4 regions of the Nonomuraea sp. NPDC004580 genome follow, and region 2 is predicted to be linked to each of the others. Evidence: riboswitches for the same ligand, from Rfam matches in the RefSeq annotation. Region 2 holds a riboswitch; each other region holds the start of a gene.
What was found. A riboswitch is a leader RNA that binds a small molecule or an ion and turns the genes downstream of it on or off. The one in region 2 is predicted to bind thiamine pyrophosphate.
Positions count from the first base shown of each region.

Region 1: another riboswitch for thiamine pyrophosphate. It lies ahead of ABZW11_RS39830 (FAD-dependent oxidoreductase); the one in region 2 lies ahead of thiC (phosphomethylpyrimidine synthase ThiC).
Region 3: another riboswitch for thiamine pyrophosphate. It lies ahead of ABZW11_RS13625 (cytosine permease); the one in region 2 lies ahead of thiC (phosphomethylpyrimidine synthase ThiC).
Region 4: another riboswitch for thiamine pyrophosphate. It lies ahead of thiD (bifunctional hydroxymethylpyrimidine kinase/phosphomethylpyrimidine kinase); the one in region 2 lies ahead of thiC (phosphomethylpyrimidine synthase ThiC).

Region 1 is NZ_JBEXLH010000069.1:30,856-36,532, forward strand. Features, by position in the region: gene ABZW11_RS39820 (thiazole synthase) at 1-458, opposite strand, end outside; gene thiS (sulfur carrier protein ThiS) at 499-699, opposite strand; gene ABZW11_RS39830 (FAD-dependent oxidoreductase) at 696-1,898, opposite strand; TPP riboswitch at 1,889-2,005, opposite strand; gene ABZW11_RS39835 (FAD-dependent oxidoreductase) at 2,059-3,228, shown strand; gene ABZW11_RS39840 (Rv2175c family DNA-binding protein) at 3,259-3,633, shown strand; gene thiE (thiamine phosphate synthase) at 3,611-4,258, shown strand; gene ABZW11_RS39850 (polyprenyl synthetase family protein) at 4,319-5,386, opposite strand; gene metF (methylenetetrahydrofolate reductase [NAD(P)H]) at 5,503-5,677, shown strand, end outside.
Region 2 is NZ_JBEXLH010000001.1:532,639-538,315, reverse strand. Features, by position in the region: gene ABZW11_RS02365 (ABC transporter permease) at 1-27, shown strand, start outside; gene ABZW11_RS02360 (glycine betaine ABC transporter substrate-binding protein) at 24-983, shown strand; gene ABZW11_RS02355 (SDR family oxidoreductase) at 1,024-1,875, shown strand; gene thiC (phosphomethylpyrimidine synthase ThiC) at 1,883-3,427, opposite strand; TPP riboswitch at 3,420-3,532, opposite strand; gene ABZW11_RS02345 (hypothetical protein) at 3,623-3,973, shown strand; gene ABZW11_RS02340 (universal stress protein) at 3,983-4,822, shown strand; gene ABZW11_RS02335 (cellulose binding domain-containing protein) at 4,931-5,677, shown strand, end outside.
Region 3 is NZ_JBEXLH010000010.1:71,129-76,805, reverse strand. Features, by position in the region: gene ABZW11_RS13635 (ATP-binding protein) at 1-846, opposite strand, end outside; gene ABZW11_RS13630 (methylated-DNA--[protein]-cysteine S-methyltransferase) at 942-1,511, shown strand; gene ABZW11_RS13625 (cytosine permease) at 1,480-2,817, opposite strand; TPP riboswitch at 2,807-2,922, opposite strand; gene ABZW11_RS13620 (rhodanese-like domain-containing protein) at 2,976-3,299, opposite strand; gene ABZW11_RS13615 (DNA-formamidopyrimidine glycosylase family protein) at 3,356-4,234, opposite strand; gene ABZW11_RS13610 (LCP family protein) at 4,365-5,510, opposite strand.
Region 4 is NZ_JBEXLH010000012.1:106,475-112,151, reverse strand. Features, by position in the region: gene ABZW11_RS15690 (PA domain-containing protein) at 8-607, opposite strand; gene ABZW11_RS15685 (ATP-dependent DNA ligase) at 780-1,724, opposite strand; TPP riboswitch at 1,782-1,877, shown strand; gene thiD (bifunctional hydroxymethylpyrimidine kinase/phosphomethylpyrimidine kinase) at 1,865-2,674, shown strand; gene ABZW11_RS15675 (TenA family protein) at 2,703-3,377, shown strand; gene ABZW11_RS15670 (carbon starvation CstA family protein) at 3,393-5,507, opposite strand; gene ABZW11_RS15665 (hypothetical protein) at 5,511-5,677, opposite strand, start outside.

The DNA of each region.
Region 1 (5,677 bases), on a different contig from region 2:
TCGATGTTGTGCGGGTTGCGGATGCCGAGCCCCGAGCCGATCGGCGCGCCGAGCGGCATCACGGCCGCGCATCCGGCCTGCTCCAGCCGCCGGGCCAGCGCGGGGTCGTCGCCGATGTACGGCAGCACCACGAACCCGTCGGCCACCAGCCGCTCCGCCGCGTCGAACGTCTCGATCGGGTCGGGCAGCAGCGTGCGCTCGTCGGCGATCACTTCGAGCTTGACCCAGTTCGTGCCCAGGGCCTCCCTGGCCAGCCGGGCCGTCAGCACGGCGTCGCCCGCGGTGAAGCAGCCCGCCGTGTTGGGCAGCACCTTGATGCCGCGCCCACGCAGCACGTCGAGCACCGAACCACGGGCCGCGGGGTCGAGCCGCCGCATCGCCACCGTGGTCAGCTCGGTGCCGGACGCCGCCAGCGCCTGGTCCAGCACCTCCAGCGAAGGGGCGCCGCCGGTGCCCATGATGAGCCGGGAGGAGAACTTCTCGCCGGCGATGATCAGCTCATCCACCTTGCACCGCCGTCAGCACCTCCACGCGGTCACGGTCGCTGAGCGCCGTCGTCTCCCAGGCGCCGCGGGTGACCACCTCGTCGTTCACGGCCACGGCCACTCCGGTGGTGGCCGTCGTCAGCGTACGTACGGCCTGCGCCACGGTGGTGCCGTCGGCCAGCTCGTGCGCGGACCCGTTGATGGTAATAATCATGAAATTTCCCGAAATCTCCCCGGCGAGCACAGGGCCGCCAGCTCGCTCTCCTCGCCCATCAGGATGGCCGCCGTCAGCGGGGCCATCAGCACCCCGCCCCGGTGGTGTCCCGTCGCGTACGTCAGCCCCGGCGTCCTGCCGGGACCGATCACCGGCAGGTTGTCGGGCGTGCCGGGACGCAGCCCCGCCACCACGTCGGCGACCTCCAGCTCGGTGACGCCGGGCACCAGCTCCCTGGCGTCGCGCAGCAGCTCGTACAGGCCGCCCGCGGTCACCCTCGTGTCGTAGCCCAGCTCCTCCTGGGTGGCGCCGACCACCAGCTCGCCGTCGCCCCGGGGGACGAGGTAGACCGGCGAGCCGTGGACGGTGCCGCGTACGCAGCGGGTGAGCAGCGGCTGCGGCGAGCGCAGGCGCATGATCTGGCCCTTGACCGGCCGCACCGGCACCTCCGCCAGCTCACCGCTCCACGCCCCGGCCGCCAGCACCACCCGCTCGGCCGCCAGCACCTCGTCTCCGGCTCGTCCGTCCGTGGCGGCGAGGGGTGCGGAACCACGGCCTTCAGCGGGCCCGGCGGGCGGCTCGGCGGGCGGCTCGGCGGGCGGCTCGGCGAGGCGGACGCCGGTGACGGCGCCGTCCGTGCGGACCAGCTCGCTCACGCGGGCCCGCACGATGGGGACGCCGCGCCGCTCCAGGGCGGCCAGCAGCGCCGCCGTCACCCGGCGCGGGTTCACCCACGCGTCGCCCGGCGCCAGCAGCCCGCCGCGCACCGACGGGGCCAGCATCGGCTCAAGCCGCCGGCACTCGCGCCCGGTCAGCCGCTCGACCGGCAGATCCAGCTTCTCCATGAACGCGGCCAGCTCATCGAGCGCCGCCATGTCATCGGCTCCGAACGCCACGTCGAGCGTCCCCTCGGCCCGCAGATCCAGCCCGCTCACCCCTTCGGGTCCAGCGGGTGGAAGGGCGGCGTCCTCGGCCAGGGCGGCGGCGAAGGCGGGCCAGCGGCGCAGGGCCGCGACGCCCAGCCGCAGCAGCGGCGCCTCGGTGTAGGTGACCTCGCTGACCGGCGCCAGCATCCCGGCGGCCGCGTGGGAGGCCCCGGAGGCGGGTGCCGGGTCGACGACGGTGACCGGCCGCCCCTCGCGCGCCAGCCGCCAGGCCACGGACAGCCCGACGACCCCGCCGCCCACGATCACATCCATGATCCGCTCCCTTCGCCGGCATGATCCGGATCAGGTGTCTTGCGGTCGAAGGCCCGCTGCAGCCTTCCTCTCAGCCCGGTCACGGCCGGACTCCCGCGCGTCTTTCCGTCCACAGCCTACGGCCTCGGTGCCGGGTCCACGCACCGCCCCCGTTATGGTCATGACCGTGGAGCATGTCGTGGTGGTGGGAGCGGGCCTGTCGGGAGTGCGCACGGTGGAGGCCCTGCGCGGGCGCGGCTATGCCGGTCGCCTGACGCTGCTGGGCCAGGAGCGCCATCGCCCCTACGACCGCCCGCCGCTGTCGAAGGCGGTGCTCAAGGGCGATGCCGACACCAGCTTCATCGACACCGACCTCGAGCGGCTCCAGGCCGACTTCCGTCCAGGGGTCGCGGCGAAGTCGCTGCGCGCGGGCGTCGTGGAGACCACCGAGGGCGAGCTCGACTACGACGGCCTGGTCATCGCGACCGGCGCCGACCCGATCAGGCTGCCGGGCGACGGCCCTCAGCACGTCCTGCGCACCCTCGACGACGCCCATGAGCTGCGCGTGATGCTCGTCCCAGGGGCGCGGGTCACGGTCATCGGCGCGGGCTGGATCGGCGCCGAGGTGGCGACGGCCGCCCGCCGCGCCGGCTGCACGGTGACGGTCATCGAGGCCGCGCGGGCCCCGCTCGCCAGCGCGGTGGGCACCGAGCTCGGCGCTCGCACGATCCCCTGGTACGACGGCATCGACCTGCGCCTCGGCACCATGGTCGAGTCGGTCGACGAGGGCGGAGTCCGGCTGGTGGGCGGCGAGTTCGTCGAATCCCACGTCGTCGTCACCGGCATCGGCGTGCGCCCGGCCGTCGAGTGGCTGGCCGACGCCGACATCGACCTGCACAACGGCGTCGTCACCGACGAGCACCTGCGCACCTCGCTGCCCGGGGTGGTCGCCGTGGGCGACTGCGCCGCCTGGTGGTCGCGCCGCTGGGGCGCCCGCCTCAGGGTCGAGCACTGGGACACCGCGATCAACGCCCCCGAGGTCGCCGCCGCGACGCTGATGGGGGAGGAGGCGGTCTACGACCCGGTGCCGTACTTCTGGTCGGAGCAGTTCGGCCACATGCTCCAATACGCCGGCCACCACGCGTCGGGCGAGCGGATCGTGCACCGGGGCGAGCCCGAGGGCAAGTGGTCGGCCGTCTGGCTCACGGCGGACGATACGCTTGCCGCGGTGCTGGCCGTGGACCGGCCGCGCGATCTCGTCCAGGGCCGGCGCATCATCGAGGCGGGTCACCGGCTGGACACGGAACGCCTGGTAGATCCACAAGTGCCCCTACGAGATTGTGTTGTTTGAGCAAGGACGGCATGTGGTAGTTGTGGTTTCGTGACGCTTTCTGTTGCACAGATCGACCGGGAGACCGACCAGCTCGTCGACGAGTGGCTCACCCTCCCCGAAGTGGCCTCACGCCTCGATCTCCCGATCGGGCGGGCCAAGCAACTCCTGAAGGACCACAAGCTGCTCGGCGTGCGCCGCGGCAGCGGCGGGCCACAGGTGCCCGCGGTGTTCCTCGACGGAAAGGACGTGATGAAGGGCCTGCCAGGCACGCTCACCGTGCTCCAGGACGCCGGCTACGACGACGTCGAGGCGCTGCGCTGGCTCTTCACCCCCGACGAGTCACTGCCAGGCTCGCCCATCGAGGCGATCAGGGCGGGCCGTCACACAGAGGTCAAGCGGCGTGCCCAAGCCCTCGCTTTCTGAGGCCCGCCTCTATCTCTGCACAGACGGCCGCCGCGACCGCGGCGATCTGGCGGAGTTCCTCGACGCGGTGCTGGCCGGCGGTGTGGACATCATCCAGCTGCGGGAGAAGGGCCTGGAGGCACGCGAAGAACTCGCGCTCCTCGAAGTCTTCCGCGACGCCTGTGACCGGCACGGAAAACTGCTCGCTGTCAACGACCGGGCGGACATCGCCTACGCCTCCCGGCCCGACGTGCTCCACCTGGGGCAGGACGACCTTCCCGTGACTGTCGCGCGAGAGATACTCGGCGACGACGTCGTCATCGGACGGTCCACCCACTCCGCGGCCGAGGCGTCCGCCGCGGCCGTGGAGGAGGGCGTCGACTACTTCTGCTGCGGCCCGATCTGGCCGACGCCGACCAAGCCGGGCCGCCCGGCGCCGGGGCCGCCACTGCTGCGGCACGCGGCGGCGCTCGGCACCTCGCGGCCGTGGTTCGGCATCGGCGGCATCGACCTGGGCAACCTGGACGAGGTGATGGCGTACGGCGTGAGCCGCGTGGTGGTCGTCCGCGCGATCACCGACGCCGGCGACCCGGGTGCGGCCGCCGCCGAGTTCGCCAAGCGGCTGGCCGCGGGGCCGGCCCGCTGAGCCTGCGAGGCGCCCGCGCTTCCCCGCGCGGGCGCCTCCTTACCCGCGGGCTTGGCGGGGTCAGGTTTTGCGGGACGTCGCCGCGATCGCCAGCTCGGTCAGCGCCTCGCGCGCCTCAGGGGTGACCGGCGCCGCGTCGAGCGTGGCCAGCGCCTGGCCGAGATAACCGGAGATGAGGTCCTCGCACTCCTGCAGCGCCCCGGTGTCCTCGATGATGCCGCGCAGCTCCGCCACACCCTGCTCGTCCAGCCCTGGGTCGCCGAGCAGCCGGCGTACGGTGGCCGCGGCGGCGGGGGAGGCGGCGGCGAGGGTGCGGGCCACGAGCATCGTGCGCTTGCCCTCCCGCAGGTCGTCACCGGCCGGCTTGCCCGTCCGCGCCGGGTCGCCGAAGACTCCCAGGATGTCGTCGCGCAGCTGGAAGGCGATGCCGACGCGCTGGCCGTAGCCGGTGCACAGCTCGTCCATCCACGGCGCCTCCTTCCGGGCGGCGAGCACCAGGCCGAGCCGCAGCGGCTGCTCCACCGAGTATCTGCCGCTCTTGAACAGCGCCACCCGCAGCGCCGAGTCGAACGTGTTCTCCCCGGTGGCCTGCTCCAGCAGGTCGAGGTATTGGCCGCACATCAGCTCGCTGCGCATGTGGTCGTGGACGGGCCGGGCCGCGTCCAGCGCCTCGCGCGGCAGCCCGGACGTCCGCCACATCTCGCCCGACCAGAGCAGCAGCAGGTTGCCCAGCAGGATCGCCGCGCCCTCGCCGAACTGCCCGGACGAGCCGTGCCAGCCCGCCTCCTCGTGCATCGCCTGGAAGCGGCGGTGCGCCGACGGCATGCCCCTGCGCAGGTCGCTCTTGTCCATCACGTCGTCGTGCACCAGCGCGCTGGCCTGCAGCAGCTCCAGGGAGGCGGCGGCGGCGAAGACGCCGGGCACGTCGGTGCCCCCTGCGCCCCGCCACCCCCAGTAGCAGAACGCGGGCCGCAGCCGCTTGCCTCCCGACAGCAACGCGTCGGCGGCCGTGCGCAGCGGCGCGAACTCGGGCTCGCCCCCGGCGGGGAGCTTCCGTTCGACGAACTCGGCGAGGGCGCGCTCCACCTGGGCGCGCAGGATCTCCATGCCGGCGGCGTCAGTGGTCATGCCTTGAGACTAGTGGCCGGGGGAGCGGGCTTCGATCTCGGCTTCGATCTCGGCTTCGATCTCCAGGTGCCGCTCTGGCCGGTGCGCGCGGAGGTTGTCGGGGTAGCCTTGTCGGCATGGCTCTTGGTCGACCCTCCATCCGGCCCGATCGCGTCCCCACCGTCCGCGACATGCTGGCCTCCGGTGCCCGGTCGTTCTCGTTCGAGTTCTTCCCGCCGAAGACCGACGAGGGCGAGCGGCAGCTGTGGCGCGCGATCAGGGAGCTCGAGTCGCTGCGGCCCACGTTCGTCT
Region 2 (5,677 bases):
CTGCTGTCGCCGAAGGGGCTCTCATGAGGGCGTTCCTGGCGGCCGTGGCGGTCATGGTCTGCGTCGTGGCCTGCGGGCTGCGGCCGGCGTCGTCGTTCGTGCCGCCGGTGGAGCCGGGCGGCATCCGCCCGGTGCCGGGGCTCGAAGGGCAGCGCGTACGGGTGACGTCGAAGGAGTTCACCGAGCAGCTCGTGCTCGGCAAGATCGCCGTGCTCGCCCTCACCGCGGCGGGCGCGGACGTGGAGGACAGGACGAACGTCCAGGGCAGCGTGAACGCCCGCGCCTCGCTCATCCGCGGCGACGCCGACCTCATGTGGGAGTACACCGGCACCGGCTGGATCACCTACCTGGGACAGCAGAAGCCCATCCAGGGGGCGGAGGCGCAGTACGAGGCCGTACGCGACCTCGACCTGCGCAGGAACGGCATCGTGTGGCTGCCGCCCGCCCCGCTGAACAACAGCTACGCCATCGGCGTCACCCGGGCGTCGGCCGAGAAGTGGGACCTGTCGAAGATCTCCGACATCCCCAAGGTGCCGGTGGCGCAGCGCACCTTCTGCGTGGACCACGAGACGTTCGGCCGCGACGACGGCTTCCTCGGCATGCTCAAGGGCTACGGCCTGACGTACGGCGAGGAGGTGCCGAGGGCGAACGTGCGCAGGGTGTCGGTCGGCGTGCTCTACAACTCGGTCGCCAGCGGCCAGTGCACGTTCGGCATGATGACCACCACGGACGGCCGGGTCAAGGCGCTCGACCTGGTGCTGCTGGAGGACGACCGGCACTTCTTCCCGCAGTACAACGCGGCGGTGACGATGCGCGAACAACTCGCCGACGCGCATCCGGAGATCGCGAAGATCTTCGCGCCGATCAGCGCGAAACTGACCGACGACGTCATGCGGGACCTGAACGCGCAGGTGGACGTGGACGGCGGCATGCCCGCGCTGGTGGCCCGCGACTGGCTCAGGTCGGAGGGATTCGTCCGATGACGGGCGTTAACCTCACCTGACCACGGGCAGCCCGCAAGGCATGTCGCACACACCACCACCGCAGAACCAGCCGTACCCGGGCAAGACCGGCGAGATGGCCCCTGAGCCGCGCGACGAGATGCGCGACTACGTCGGACGCGACCTGCTCGCCGGCAAGAAGGCCCTCATCACGGGCGGCGACTCGGGCATCGGCCGGGCGGTCGCCGTGGCGTTCGCCAAGGAGGGCGCGGACGTCGCGATCGCGTACCTGAGCGAGCACGAGGACGCCGCGCACACCCGCAAGCTGGTCGAGGAGACCGGGCGGCGCTGCGTGACGCTGCCGGGCGACCTGGCCGACCGTGCGCACTGCGCGTCGGTCGTCGAGCAGGCCGTCTCCGAGCTGGGCGGCCTGGACGTGCTGGTCAACAACGTGGCCTACCAGCAGCCGGTGAGCGGCCTCGAGGAGCTGGACGACGAGCAGTGGGAGCACACCTTCGCCGTCAACATCCACAGCTACTTCCGCATCATGAAGGCCGCGCTCCCGCACCTGCGCGAGGGCGCGGCCATCATCAACACCTCGTCGATCAACGGGCTGCGCGGCAACAAGTCGCTCATCGACTACGCCGCCACGAAGGGCGCGATCAACGCCTTCACCTACTCCATGGCCCAGAACCTGGTCGAGCGGGGCATCCGGGTCAACGCGGTGGCGCCTGGCCCGGTGTGGACGCCGCTCATCCCGGCCACGATGCCGGAGGAGAAGGTGGAGAAGTTCGGCCAGCAGGTGCCGATGGGGCGACCCGCCCATCCGGACGAGATCGCCCCCTCGTACGTGTTCTTCGCCTCCGACCGGCTGTCCTCGTACTACACGGGCGAGGTGCTGGCCCCGATCGGCGGCGAAACCCTGCCGGGCTAGCGGCCCGTCACTCCACGTAGATCGTGCCGCCGAGGCGCCGGAACTCGGCGGACTTCTCCTCGAAACCGGCCTGCCTGATGTCGTGGCTGATCCGCATCGAGCAGAACTTGGGGCCGCACATCGAGCAGAAGTGCGCGGTCTTGGCGGGCGCGGCGGGCAGTGTCTCGTCGTGGAAGGCGCGGGCCGTGTCGGGGTCGAGCGAGAGGTCGAACTGGTCCTCCCAGCGGAACTCGAAGCGCGCGTCGGACAGCGCGTCGTCCCACTCCTGCGCCTTCGGGTGCCCCTTGGCCAGGTCGGCGGCGTGCGCGGCGATCTTGTACGTGATCACGCCGGTCTTCACGTCGTCCTTGTCCGGCAGGCCGAGGTGCTCCTTGGGGGTGACGTAGCAGAGCATGGCGGTGCCGAACCAGCCGATCATGGCGGCCCCGATGCCCGAGGTGATGTGGTCGTAGCCGGGCGCGACGTCGGTGACGAGCGGGCCGAGAGTGTAGAAGGGAGCGTCGTCGCACAGCTCGCGCTGCAGGTCGACGTTCTCCTTGATCTTGTGCATGGGCACGTGGCCAGGACCCTCGATCATGACCTGCACGTCGTGCTCGCGCGCGATCACGGTCAGCTCGCCCAGCGTGCGCAGCTCGGCGAACTGGGCCTCGTCGTTGGCGTCGGCGATCGAGCCGGGCCGCAGGCCGTCGCCGAGCGAGAACGACACGTCGTAGCGGGCCAGGATCTCGCACATCTCGGCGAAGTTCTCGTACAGGAAGCTCTCGCGGTGGTGCGCCAGGCACCAGGCGGCCATGATCGAGCCGCCGCGCGAGACGATGCCGGTCTTGCGGCGGACGGTGAGCGGCACGTGCGCGAGCCGCACGCCCGCGTGCACGGTCACGTAGTCCACGCCCTGCTCGCACTGCTCGATCAGGGTGTCGCGGAAGACCTCCCACGACAGCTCCTCCGGCCGGCCCTTGACCTTCTCCAGCGCCTGGTAGATCGGCACGGTGCCGACCGGGACCGGGGAGTTGCGCAGGATCCACTCGCGGGTCTCGTGGATGTCGTCGCCGGTGGACAGGTCCATGATCGTGTCGGCGCCCCAGCGGGTGGCCCAGGTCATCTTCTCCACCTCCTCCTCGATGGAGGAGGTGACCGCGGAGTTGCCGATGTTGGCGTTGATCTTCACGAGGAAGTTGCGGCCGATGATCATGGGCTCGGTCTCGGGGTGGTTGACGTTCGCGGGGATGATGGCCCGGCCGGCCGCGACCTCGTCCCGTACGAACTCCGGCGTGACGCCCTCGCGGACCGCGATGAACTCCATCTCCTTGGTCACCAGCCCGCGCCGCGCGCAGCCGACCTGGGTGACCGGGCGCCCGGCGGCCCGCCGCTCCTCGATCCACTCGGCCCGGCGGCGCGGCAGGCCCCGCCGCAGGTCGGGCTCGTAGGAGGGGTCGGTGTACGGGCCCGAGGTGTCGTACAGCGTCACCGCCGTGCCGTTCGACAGGTTCACCCGCCGCATCGGCACCCGCAGCTCGCCGCTGTAGATCTTGGAAAAGCGCGCGTCGGTCATCGCGCAAACTCCCTTCGCCGGCATTACCCGGAGCAGGTTCTGGCGGTCGGCGGCTGGCAGCCGTCCTCTCAGCCCGGTCTCCACCGGGCTCCCGCGTTGGACGGCGGTGATCGTACCCACGCGGGGCGCGCTCCCAAACCAGGGCGAAGAGGTTTGGCCGGTCTTCTCAGCGGTACGGACCCCATCAGGGGAAACATGATGAGAATCGCCGCTGTCGCAGGACTACTCGTCGTGATGGCCGCATCCGGCGCCACCGCCGCCGCCGGGGACGGCATGCAACAGCACGAGGTCAGCCAGGAGCAGTTCGACACCCTGCTGGCCCAGTGCCGCTACTCCGATACCGGTAAGGCCAAGTGCCGCGCGAACGTCAGAGAGCTCTATCGCGTCGGCCGTACCGATCCGTCGCTCGACTGCCGTACCTACTCCGGCGTGACCGTCTGCGGCACGCTCAAGCTCAGCAAGGCGGAGCGCGCGTGCGTCCGCGACTCCGAGGCCAAGGGACTGTCGTTCCGCCGCGCCGAGGTGGAGTGCTACACCGCGTCCTGAGGAGCCGAGTTGATCATTGTAGGTGTGGACGGCTCCCGTGCCGGCCTGGAGGCGGCCGGCTGGGCCGCCACCGAGGCCGTGCTGCGCCAGGTGCCGCTGACCGTCGCGCACGTCGTGCCCAGGTGGGTGTGCGAGGAGGACCAGCCCGTCCATTACGCCGAGGTGGCGCGGTGGATGCGTGAGGGTGCGCGGACCGTGCTCACCTCCGCCAAGGACCGTGCGCTGCGCGAGCGGCCCCAGGTGCGCATGGAGACCGTCCTGCTCCCCGGCGATCCCCGCGCGGCCCTGGTCAAGGCCGCCGCCGCAGCCGAGCTGCTGGTCGTCGGCAGCAGCGGCATCGGCGGCGTGCGCGGGCTGCTGGTCGGCTCGGTCGCGTACGGGGTCGTCGCGCACGCCGAGACGAACGTCGTCCTCGTCCGCGACCGCCCCGCCACGCCCGGCGAGGTGGTGGCGGGCACCGACCTGTCCGCGTGCGCCGAGCGGGCCCTGGAGTTCGCCTTCGCCGAGGCCGAGCTGCGCGGGGCGCGGCTGCGGGTGGTCCAGGCGTGGGCCTGGCCCCAGCCGGGCGGCTTCGGCCCGGCCGACCCCGCGGGCGAGCAGGGCCACCTGCGGGCGCTGCACGAGGCGCTGTCGCCGTACCGCGCCCGGCATCCCCGCGTCGAGGCGGTCGCCGAGATCGTGCACGGGCATCCCGTGGACGTACTGAAGGAGGCGGCGGCAGGGGCCGAGCTGCTGGTGGTGGGCTCGCGCGGGCACGGGCAGCTCGCCGGCATGCTCATCGGATCCATCAGCCACGCCATGCTGCACCACGCGCCCTGCCCGCTGGCGGTGGTGCGCGCCGCCGCCTGAAAGTTACATGCGTCCCCGCAGGTCACGCCCGCGGGCCTGATCTTCAGCTTCCCCGTTCCGCTTGCCGCTCCTTACGATCTGCGCAGACTGACGACGGGAGATCGGACGATGCGCGCAATCGGCGCCGTGCTGGCGGGAATGGTGACCGTGATCGCGGCCGTGCTGTTCGCGACGACGCCGGCCGAGGCCGCGGCCGTACGCATCATGCCGCTCGGCGACTCGATCACCGGCTCCCCCGGCTGCTGGCGGGCCCTGTTGTGGAACCGGCTGCAGAGCACCGGCCACACGAACATCGACTTCGTCGGCACGCTGCCGCCGCAGGGCTGCGGGGTGGCGCACGACGGCGACAACGAGGGCCACGGCGGCTATCTCGCCACCAACATCGCGAACCAGAACATGCTGCCCGGCTGGCTCTCGGCCACCCGGCCCGACGTCGTGCTCATGCATCTGGGCACCAACGACGTGTGGAGCAACATCGCGCCTGCGACGATCCTCGGCGCGTTCACCACGCTGGTGAACCAGATGCGGGCGAGCAACCCGAACATGCGGATCCTGGTCGCTGAGATCATCCCGATGAACCCGGCCCCCTGCCCCGACTGCGGCCGGCGCACCGTGGCCCTCAACAACGCCATCCCCGCCTGGGCCGCCGCGACCTCCACCGACCAGTCGCCGATCACCGTGGTCGACCAGTGGACGGGCTTCAGCACCGCCACCGACACCTACGACGGGGTGCACCCGAACGCCGCCGGTGACCAGAAGATGTCCGACACGTGGTACCCGGCCCTGGTCGAGGCACTCGCGGGCACCCCGACCCCCACCGTCACGCCCACCGTACCGGCCGGTGACTGCGCGGCC
Region 3 (5,677 bases), on a different contig from region 2:
GTTGCCGACCGCGATGCCGGCATGCCCGGCCAGCAGCTCAAGCAGCTCCAGCTCCAGGTGCCCCGGGTTGCGGCGGGCGAACAAGGCATAGAGAGCGCCGTACGGCCGCCCGCCCACCGCGGCGAGTCCCAGCGCGATCGTGTGCAGGCCCTTGAGCTTGGCCCACACCAGGTCGTCGAGCCCGTGGGACTCCAGCATCACGGTCTTGCCGGTGCGTAAAAGCTTGTCCACCAGGCTCGTCCGCAGGTCGGTGGTGGTGCCCCTGATCGCCTCCGGCAGCTCGTACGTGCTGACCAGCCGCAGCCGCTCGCCCTCGATGAGCACGAACCCGCCCGCGTCCGCCCCGGTCAGCTCGGTCAGGCTGGCCGAGATGCGGTCGAGCACGGCCGACAGCTCAAGGTCGGAGTTGATGTCCCCCACGACGTCGGTGAGGCGGGCGACCAGCCGGGCGCGGCGCGCCATGCGGTGCTCGGCCATCTCGTCGGCCCTGGCCGGGTGGTAGGCGCACACGTAACCGGCGACGGCGCTGCCGAGGCGCAGGGCGCTGATGTCCACCCGCAGGTCGAGCACCCGGCCGTCGGCGTGGAGGCGCTTGGTGCGCAGCGACACGGGCTCTCCCGTACGTACGCGCTCCAGCACCGCGTTGTGCTCGGCGCCCAGCTCGTCCGGCACGATCGGCGCCCGGCGGCCGAGCAGCTCGTCGGCGCTCCAGCCGAACATGCGCTCGGCGGCGGCGTTCCACACCAGCACGCTCTGGTCGCGATCGAGCGCCACGATGGCATTGGGCGAGCTGGCGAGCGCCGCACGAGCGATCTCATCGTCACTACCGGCCCATTCGTCCCCCACTACTCCATAGTGCACGTGGCGCGGTGGGTGCGTCGGGCGATCCGTCCGATACGCTGCGGTCACGGTGATTCCCGGCAGGTGGGAGGGTGAGGGGTATGTCGAGCAACGATCTCGATGCCCTGCTGCGGGTGACCTCCAGCACCTATCGGGGTGAGACACCACCCGACATCGCGTTCGGCACCTACGACGGCGCGGTGGGCAGGATGGTGCTGGCGGTGACCGGCAAAGGCATCGCGGCGTGCAGCTTCGAGGCGGAAAATGACGTGTTCGAGCTGATCACGCGGAACGTGGGGCGGTTCATCGGGCCCGACGCGCGGCGGCTCGACCCGGTGCGCAGAGAGCTCGACGCCTACTTCTCGGGGCGGCTGCGGACGTTCGCCACGCCGGTCGACCTGACGCTGGCGACGCCGTTCGCCCGTACGGTGCTGCAGAAGACCATGGCGGTCCCCTACGGCACCACCACGACGCTGGAGGAGATCGGCCAGAGCATCGGCAGGCCGCGCGCGCTGCGCGCGATCGGCAACGCGTTGGCCTCCAACCCCGTCTGCGTGATCGTGCCCTGCCACCGGGTGCTGCGCGAGGACGGCGGGCTCGGCGACTACGCCGGCGGCGCCGCCGCCAAGCAGCACCTGCTCAACGTCGAGCAGCGCGCGACCGCTGGATGAGCCCGATGAGCAGCGTGACCAGCGCCGCCACCAAGGCGCCGCCGAGCGCGCCGTTCATCCACGGCTGACGCACGAACCCGAGCGCCTCGCGCACGCCCGTCCAGAGCGCGTCCCACTGCGGGAAGGTCGGCGTCGAGGTGGTCAGCCAGTACGCGGCGAAGCCCAGCGCCCAGGGCACCAGCATCGGCCAGCGCGACGGGGCGTCCTCGGCGGTGTTCCAGCCCTCGCCGCGGCGCAGCACGAAGTAGTCGACCGCGAGCACCCCGAACATCGGCACGAACACGGCGCCGATCACGCCGAGGAACACGCCGTAGGAGTTGACGTCCGCGAAAAGGGCGATCACGACCGTCACCACGCCGATGGCGGTCGAGAGGATCCGGCGGTCCACCCGCGGCATGAGGTTCTGCAGCGACATCGTGGTGGAGTAGACGTTGGCGAAGGACTGGTCGGTCTCGCGCAGCACCAGGATGCCGAAGAACAGCGCGCCCAGCGGCACCGCCACGAACGGCGTGAACACCGACGTCGCGTCGGCCAGCACGCCGTCCGCGCCCGCCAGGGCCACCGCGTAGACGCCGAGCCCCAGGCAGGCCACCTGGGCCAGTGTGTAGCCGCCGACCACGCCGGTGAACGCGGCGCGTCCCGAGCGCGAGTGGCGGGCGAAGTCGGCCGCCATCGGCACCCACGACACCGACAGCGCGATCACGTAGTCGACGGCGGCGGGGAAGGCCGTCCAGCTCCCGCCCTCGGGCGAGGGGGCATCGCGCAGGAAGAACACCGCGAACCAGATCATCGCCACGATGACGCCGACGGTGACGTAGCGGCGCAGCAGCCGGATCGAGCCGAGCGGCCAGACGGTCAGGGCCGTCGTCAGCACGCCCGCGACGAGCACCCACACCTGGTACGGCACCGACGGGAAGATGGCGCCGGCCCCCTTGGCGATCACCCACAGCTCGAAGGCGCCCCAGCCGATCATCTGGATGATGTTCAGCACCGTCGGGACGTAGGAGATCCTGGCCCCGAACAGCCCGCGCAGCAGCACCATGGCCGGCTTGCCGGTGCGGGTGCCTGGAATGGCCGACAGGCCCACCATGGCGGTGCCGATCAGGCTGCCCACCACGGTGGCGACCAGCGCCGCCGCCAGGGTGAGCGGCGCGTTGCCCAGCGGGTCGAGCAGCAGCAGCGCCCCGGAGAAGCCGAGGAGGCTGACCCCGAGGTTGGCCCAGAGCGCGCCCTGATCGAGCACGCCAAGGGTCTTGGGCGCCTCGCCTTCGAGGGTCAGCGGAACTTCTTCGACGCCGTGCGACATCGCACACTCCCTACGCCGGCATTACCCGGACAGGTTCAGGCGGTCGGCAGCGGATGCATAGCTGCCCTCTCAGCCCGGCGACCCCGAGCTCCCGCGACGATCTATAGTTTGCGCCCTTATTTTGCCTTAGAGAGAGTCAAATCACCATAGTGGGCGACTTACGCCACAAAAGGCTCCTGGCCCGTCTCGCTGACCATCGGCTTCCGCGCGGCCTCCCACGACTGCATGCCGCCGCCGACGTTGACCGCCTCGCGTCCGAGCTGGTTGAGCCACGCCGCGACCTGCAGCGACCGGCCGCCCACCCGGCACACGACGTAGACCGTGCGGTCGCCGGGGACCTCCTCCACCCGGCCCTGGATCTGCGTCATGGGGATGTGGACGGCCTGCGGCGCGTGGCCCGCCAGCCATTCGTCCTGCTCGCGGACGTCGAGCAGGTAAGCGTCTGCGGGCACGGCACTGGCCTCGATCTCAGGAACGGTCATGACTCCATCATGGCGTGCCCGAGGCCGTGCACCGGACACGCCCAAGGGCGCATGTCCTACTTGAGCAGGCGGGACAGGCGCCGGTCGGCCAGCGGCTTGCCGCCGGTCTGGCAGGTCGGGCAGTACTGCAGCGAGGAGTCGGCGAACGAGACCTCCCTGATCGTGTCGCCGCACACGTCGCACGGCTGCCCCGCACGGTTGTGCACCCGCAGCCCCGACTTCTTCTCCGCCTTGAGGTCCTTGGCCGCGAGCCCGTGCGCCCGCTCGACCGCGTCGCGCAGCGTGGTCACGATGGCCTCGTGCAGGTCGGCGATCTGCGCGTCGGTCAGCGTCGCGGCGACTTTGAACGGCGACATCTTGGCGGCGTGCAGCACCTCGTCGGAGTAGGCGTTGCCGATGCCGGCGATCACCTTCTGGTCGCGCAGCAGGCCCTTGATCTGGGTGCGCTTGCCGCCGACGATGCGCTTGAGCGCCTCGACGGTGAACGACTCGGCCATGGGGTCGGGGCCGAGGGCGGCGATGCCGGGCACCTCGTCCGGACTTTTCGTGACATAGACGGCGAGGCGCTTCTGCGTCCCCGCCTCCGTCAGCTCGAACCCGGGCGCCAGGCCCTCGTCGTCGGGCGCCAGCCGCACGCGTACGGCAAGCGGCCCCTTCCCCGGCCGCACCGGCTTGGCCCCCGACAGGTCGTCGCGCCAGCGCAGCCACCCGGCGCGGGCCAGGTGGATGATCAGGTGCAGCCCGTCGCAGTCGAGGTCGAGGAACTTGCCGTGCCTGCTCACGCCGGTGACGGTCAGCCCGCCGAGCGAGGTGACGGGCGGGTCGAACGTCTTGAGCGCCTGGATGGCCACCACGTCGATCCCCGCGATCGCGCGGCCCACGGCCCGCTCACGCAGGAAATGGGTGAGCGACTCGACTTCGGGAAGTTCGGGCATGCCCCCAGAGTACGGCCGCACCAAACCGAAGCCATCAGGGCGCTGACCGTGACGATCACGAAAGGAACATCACCGCCACGATCAGCGCGGTGGCCGCCACCTGGCGCGGGGTCAGCCGCCTGGCGCGGGGTCAGCCGGCGTCAACAACGTCCTTGGGCACCGGCTTGTCCTCCTTCAGCGCGTTGAACAGCGCGAGCGCCTTCGTCCTGTCCCACTTGACCGCGTCACCGCTGGCCACGCGCTCGGTGCCGCCGAACGGCACCACCGTCGTCACCGGGCTGTCGCCCATGGCGAGCCCCAGCGACAGCATGGTGAACGCCCCGGTGCCCGAGTCGACCTCGACCGCGTCGGTCGCGCTGGCGGCCAGCGGAATCGCGGTGAACGGGTTGAGCAGCACCCCGGGGCTCGCGGCCTTCTTCACGACCGCGCTGAGGAACTGCCGCTGCCGCTTGGTCCGCTCGAAGTCGGGCAGCGCGCCGCCCTTGCGGGTGCGTACGTAGCCGAGCGCCTGCGAGCCGGTGAGCACCTGGGTGCCCTTCTTCAGCTTGAGCCCGGCCTTGGGGTCGTTGACGGCGGCCCGTACGTTGATCTCGACCCCGCCGACGGCGTCCACGATGTCCACGAACCCGGCGAAGCCGATCTCCATGTAGTGGTCGATGTGCACGCCGGTGGCGTTCTCGACCGTGCGGGCGAGCAGCTTGGGCCCGCCGAAGGCGTAGGCGGAGTTGAGCTTGTCGCGCCCCCTGCCCGGGATGGTGATCGCGGAGTCGCGCGGCAGGCTGACCAGCGTGGGCGCGTCGCTCCCCTCGGGGATGTGCAGCAGCATCATCGAGTCCGTACGCTGCCCCGCGGCCCGCCCGGTGGCGAGCTTCTTGCGCTGGGCGGCGGTCAGGCCCTTGCGGCTGTCGGAGCCGACGAGCAGCCAGTTGGTGCCAGGCGTGTCGGCGGGCCGCCCCTCGTACTCGTCGAGCACCCCATCGATGCCCGTCAGCCGCGAGTCGACCCAGAAGAACAACCCCACTCCGGCGACGAGCAGCAGCACCAGGAACCCGGCGATGATCGACAGGATCGCCTTGCCGGAGATCTTCTTACGCGGCCCCTTGGGCGGCCGCGGCTCGGCGGGACCACCGGACCGCGAGCGAAGCGGCCTGACCGGGCTGTCGCCGGCCCGCTCGCGCCCGTAGACCCTGGAGGACCCCCTGCGCGGAGGAGCCTCTGCGGGGCCCTCTGGGGCGGCGGCGGGAAGCTTCTGGGTGGGCGCTCCCGCCCCAGGCACGGGGCCCTGCCCTCCTGGCGGCGTCGGCCCTCCGGGCGGGATCCGGTGCGCGGGTGCGCCTCCAGAGCGCAGGCCGTCACCGGGCCGCGGTGGCAGCGGGCGGCCGTCGCCTGGCGAGCGGTAAGCCCGCGTCCGGTCGTCCTCAGACACTTCGCCTTCTTCCCTTC
Region 4 (5,677 bases), on a different contig from region 2:
AAGCGGGCTACGGGGCAGTGCGTGGCGGGATGCCGCGCAGGTCGAAGGCGAAGCGGGCCGTCGAGTCCGCGATGGCGTCGGCGTTCACGTCGAACACCGTCGCGTTGACGTTCGCGAGGGTGTCGCACGCCTGGTGGTAGCACGGGTCGTACGGCGCGCCCGCCGTGCCGCCGAACATCGCCGCCTCCTCCGGCGTCTTGGTTCCCTCCGCGCCGGTGAAGATGCCGCCGGCCCGCCACTCGCCGAGGTCGAGCGGGGTCGAGTCGGTACGTCCAGGCTGGCCCTCGTTGAAGACGATGACCGCGGACGCGCCCGCGAAGCCCGCGTTGCGTACCTTCTGGGCGAACGGGCTGGTGCCGCGCTGGATGAGCGCGATGTTCCCCGCCACGAACCCGGCGAAGTCCGCCTCCTCGCAACCGCTGGTCGAGCTGGGCGCAGGGGTCGGTGGCAGGGTCAGGTCCACGCCCTGCACCTGCGCGGTGACGTCACCGGGCGGCGAGGGCTGGAAGGTGTGGAAGTCCTCCCCCGGCACGTACGACTTCGCGTCGGGCGAGACGCGGTCGAGCACCGCGGGGCCGTTCGCCGCCCCCGGACGGTAACCCGCCAACCGATCATCGTTAAGACCCATAAATCCGGACTTATCCGCCGCCAGCCGTGCCGCCCACAGCCCCCGCCACCGGCCGCGGGTGACGGCCCGGCTCCGCGGGCGGCAGTCCGGCGCCGCAGGCGGTTATCCGATGCGGGGGCCGGGCGGCTATCTGGCGCGGCGGCGCAGACGGCTATTCGGCGCGGCGGGCGCGGGCGCGGCGCTTGCCCTCGTGCATCGCCTGCGCGCGCGCCACCGGGATCGTGTGCCCCTCCTCGACGAGGTCGGCGGGCAGCGACTGCGGCTCCGGCATGTGCTCGGCCCACGGGTCGCCCTCACCCAGCCGCTCGACAGCGGTGCGGATGGTGAACTCGCCAGGCCGGACGCCGTCGAGCTCGTCCCACGCCACGGGGAACGAGACGGGCACGCCGGGCCGGATCCGCGGGCTGTAGGCGGCCGCCACCGTCGCGCCGCCCGCCCGCGTGGAGTCGAGGAACACCTTGCCCTCGCGGTCCTCCCTGATGAACGCGGTGGTGGCGAGCGCCGGGTCCAGCCGCTCGGCGCGGGCGGCCAGCGCCCGGGTGGCGGCGGCCAGGTCGTCCATCGCGGTGCCGGGCACGACGGGCACGAACACGTGCACCCCCTTGGCCCCGCTGGTCTTGACGGCCCCGGCCAGCCCGCAGTCGGCCAGCGCCTGCCTGACGAGGTGCGCGCCCCGGACGGCCGGCGCGAAGGAGTCGTGCTCGGGCGGGTCGAGGTCGAGCACCATGTGCGTGGGGTGCTCACCGGCGTAGAGCGCCGGGTGGTATTCGACGGCCCGCTGGTTGGCGAACCAGAGCAGCGTCCTGCGGTCGTCGCACAGCGCGTACGTGATCCGCCGCCGGGAGGAATCCGCCCACACGGACACCGAACGCACCCAGTCGGGAGCGTATTTGGGCAGGTTCTTCTGCATGAACGGCTCCTGCCCGGGGCGTACCCGGATGACCGAGAGCGGCCGGTCGCGCAGCACGGGCACCATCCGGCCCGCGACCGCGTCGAGGTAGTCGACCAGGTCCCGCTTCGTGGCGTCGGCGCCGTCGAAGAGGGGCTGGTCGAGGTTGGTCAGGGAGACCCCGTCGCGCGTCTCGTCAGCGGCCACCCGCCCTACGATGCCCACACTCGAACGTGTGGTCAACAACCCGGCCTGTTAGAGTGAGCCGTTGACGCGGGGTGCCCGGAAAGCCGGGCTGAGATTACACCCGTCGAACCTGATCTAGTTCGCACTAGCGAAGGGACGTCATGGCAGCGAACGCCGTTCCCAAGGTCCTGACCATCGCGGGCACCGATCCGAGTGGCGGGGCCGGCATCCAGGGCGACCTCAAGACCTTCTCGGCGCTCGGCGCGTACGGCATGACGGTCGTCACCGCGCTGGTCGCGCAGACCACGACGGGCGTGACCGGCATCCACGAGGTGCCCGCCGCGTTCGTGGCCCAGCAGCTCGACACCCTGCTCACCGACGTGCCCGCCGACGCCGTGAAGATCGGCATGCTGGGCGACGCCGACCTGATCAAGGCGGTGGCGGCGGCGCTCGACACATACCGGCCGCCTCATGTCGTGCTCGACCCCGTCATGGTCGCCAAGAGCGGCGACCGGCTGCTGCCCGCCGACGCGGTGAGCGAGCTGCGCCGCACGCTGCTGCCGCGCGCCGACCTCATCACTCCCAACCTGCCCGAGGCGGCCGACCTGCTCGGCGAGCCGCAGGTGAGCGGGCTGCCCGAGATGCACGCGCAGGCGGCCAGGCTGCGCGCGCTCGGCGCCCGGCAGGTGCTGCTCAAGGGCGGCCACCTCGACGGCGACACCTGCGTCGACGTGCTGGCCACCCCCGAGGGCACGATCGAGCTGGCCGCGCCGCGGGTGCCGACGCACAACACCCATGGCACGGGCTGCACGCTGTCCTCGGCGATCGCGGCGCTGCGGCCCCGTCACGACGACTGGCCCAGTGCGGTGCGCGCCGCGAAGGACTACCTGACGCAGGCGCTGCGCGCCGCCGACTCGCTGGGCGTCGGCCACGGCCACGGCCCCGTCCACCACTTCCACAACGCCTGGTAACCGGCCCCCCTCTCGCGAAAGAGACGCGATGTTCTGCGATGACATCTGGCAGCGCACGTCCGAGCTGATGCGCGCCATCCACGAGCACCCCTTCGTCACGGCACTCGGCGACGGCTCGCTCGACCGTGAGACGTTCGCCTTCTACATGGTGCAGGACGCCCGCTACCTGGAGGCGTTCTCGAAGGCGCTGGCCGCCGCGTCCGTCCGCGCCGACGACTCCGACGAGGCGGCGTTCTGGGCCATGAGCGCGCACACCGCGCTGGTCGCCGAGCGCGAGCTGCACTCCGGCTACATCGAGGAGCTGGGCGCGGCCGTCAAGGGCATCGCGACCTCGCCGACGTGCCTGGCGTACTCGTCGTTCCTGCAGGCCACGGCCCTGTCGGCGCCCTACCCCGTGATCGCGGCGGCGGTGCTGCCGTGCTTCTGGATCTACCAGGACGTCGGCACCGCGCTGCTCGCCAAGGCCGGCGACGACCCCGCGCACCCGTACGCGAAGTGGATCTCCACCTACTCCGACCCGGAGTTCGCCGCGTCCGTCGAGCGGGCCAAGGCCATCACCGACCGGCTCGCCGCCGCCTCCCTTCCGGACACCCGCGAGGCGATGGCGCAGGCGTACGGGCGGGCGGCGGCGTACGAGTGGATGTTCTGGGACAGCGCGTGGCGGCGCGAGGGCTGGCCCACGGCCGCCTGGCTCGCTCCCTGACGGCCTGCCTCACGGTCACGGCGACTTCGCCATCAGCTCCTTCTCCTCGCGGGTGGCGATGAGCCCCGACGGCGCCACGATCGTGGACTCCTGGAACGGCGTCTCCGTGTCGGGCAGCGGTTCGCGCAGCCGGATCGCCTTGATCCAGATGCGGGCGGCGTCGAGGAGGACCACGATGATCAGCACGGCGAAGAGCGCGGCCAGCACGCCGTCCACGGTCGAGTTGACCACGATCTGCCGCATCGCGTCCTCCGTCCTGGCGGGCGCGAGCAGCTGCCCCTGGTCGAGCGCGGCCTGGTAGCGGTCGCGCTGGGCGAAGAAGCCGAGCGTGGGGTCGGGCGAGAACACCTTCTGCCAGCTCGCGGTGAGCGTGACGGCGGCGTCCCAGGCCAGCGGGACGCCCGTCACCCATGCCCACTTGAGCCGGCCGCTCTTGATCAGCAGTGTGGTGGCCACGGTGAGGGCGACGGCGGCGAGGAGCTGGTTCGCGATGCCGAACAGCGGAAAGAGCTGGTTGATGCCGCCGAGCGGGTCGTTGACCCCCTGGTAGAGGAAGTAGCCCCAGGCCGCCACCACGACGGCGCTGGTCGCGACGAGCCCGGGCCACCAGCTCACCCGGGAGATCGGCTTCCACAGGTTGCCGATCGTGTCCTGCAGCATGAACCGGCCCACCCGCGTGCCCGCGTCCACGGTGGTGAGGATGAACAGCGCCTCGAACATGATCGCGAAGTGGTACCAGAACGCCTGGAGCCCCGCGCCGCCGAGGAAGCCGGAGAAGATCTGCGAGATGCCCACGGCCAGGGTGGGCGCGCCGCCCGTCCGCGCGATCAGCGTCTCCTCCTGCACGGCCGCCGCCGCGGCCTGCAACTGCTCGGGGGTGATGACGAAGCCCATGTTCGTGACGGCCTCGGCGGCGCTCTGCACGGTCGCGCCGACGACGCCGGCCGGTGAGTTCATCGCGAAGTAGAGGCCGGGGCTCAGCACGCAGGCCGCGGTGATCGCCATGACCGCCACGAACGACTCCATGAGCATGGAGCCGTAGCCGATCATCCTGACCTGCGTCTCCTTCTGGATCATCTTCGGCGTCGTGCCGGACGAGATCAGCGCGTGGAAGCCGGACAGCGCGCCGCAGGCGATGATGATGAACACAAAGGGGAACAACGACCCGGCGAAGACCGGCCCCTCGCCGTTGAAGGCGAAGTCGGTGAACGCGGTGGTCCGCAGCGGGGGCATGGTGACCGCGATGCCGACCGCGATCAGCACGATCGTGCCGATCTTCATGAACGTCGACAGGTAGTCGCGCGGCGCGAGCAGCATCCAGACGGGCAGGACGGCGGCGACGAACCCGTACGCGATGAGCCACAGCGCCAGCGCCGACGGGCTGAGCGTGAAGGTCGGCGCCCAGCTCGACTCCTGCACCCAGCCGCCGGCCATGATGGCGAGGATCAGCAGCACGACCCCGATGACCGTCGTCTCGACGACCCTGCCCGGCCTGATCACCCGCAGGTAGAAGCCCATGAACAGGGCGATCGGGATGGTCATCGCGATCGAGAAGACGCCCCAGGGCGACTGCGCGAGCGCGTTCACCACGACCAGCGCCAGCACCGCGAGCAGGATGATCATGATGGCGAAGACCGCGATCAGCGCCGCCGCGCCGCCCACCGGGCCGATCTCCTCGCGGGCCATCTGCCCGAGGCTCCTGCCGTTGCGCCGCATGGAGAAGAACAGCACCACCATGTCCTGCACGGCCCCGGCGAAGATCACCCCCGCGATGATCCAGATCGTGCCGGGCAGGTAACCCATCTGCGCGGCCAGCACGGGACCGACCAGCGGCCCCGCTCCCGCGATGGCGGCGAAGTGGTGACCGAACAGGATGCGCCGGTCGGTCGGGTGGTAGTCGATGCCGTTGTCCAGCCGCTCGGCCGGGGTGGCCCTGCGGTCGTCGGCCCGCAGCACCTTGCGGACGATGAAGCGGGCGTAGAAGCGGTAGGCGATCGCGTACGAGCCGAGCGCGGCGCACAGCAGCCAGACCGCGTTGACGTTCTCGCCTCTGGACAGGGCGAGCACCGCCCAACCGACGGCCCCGACGAGGGCCACCGCCGTCCAGATGATGATGGAACGCAGCTTCACCGGTTACCTCCCATGTGTCTGGCGACGGACAGGATCATGAGCAGGGTCGTGAGCTGGGCGGCCGAGACAGCAGCGCAGCCCGGCGTCCGGCAGCAGGTCGGTGGTGAAGCGCCGCCAGCGCCACAGCGGGCGGCAGTCGATGGTGACGGGCAGCTCGGCGAGGTGCACCC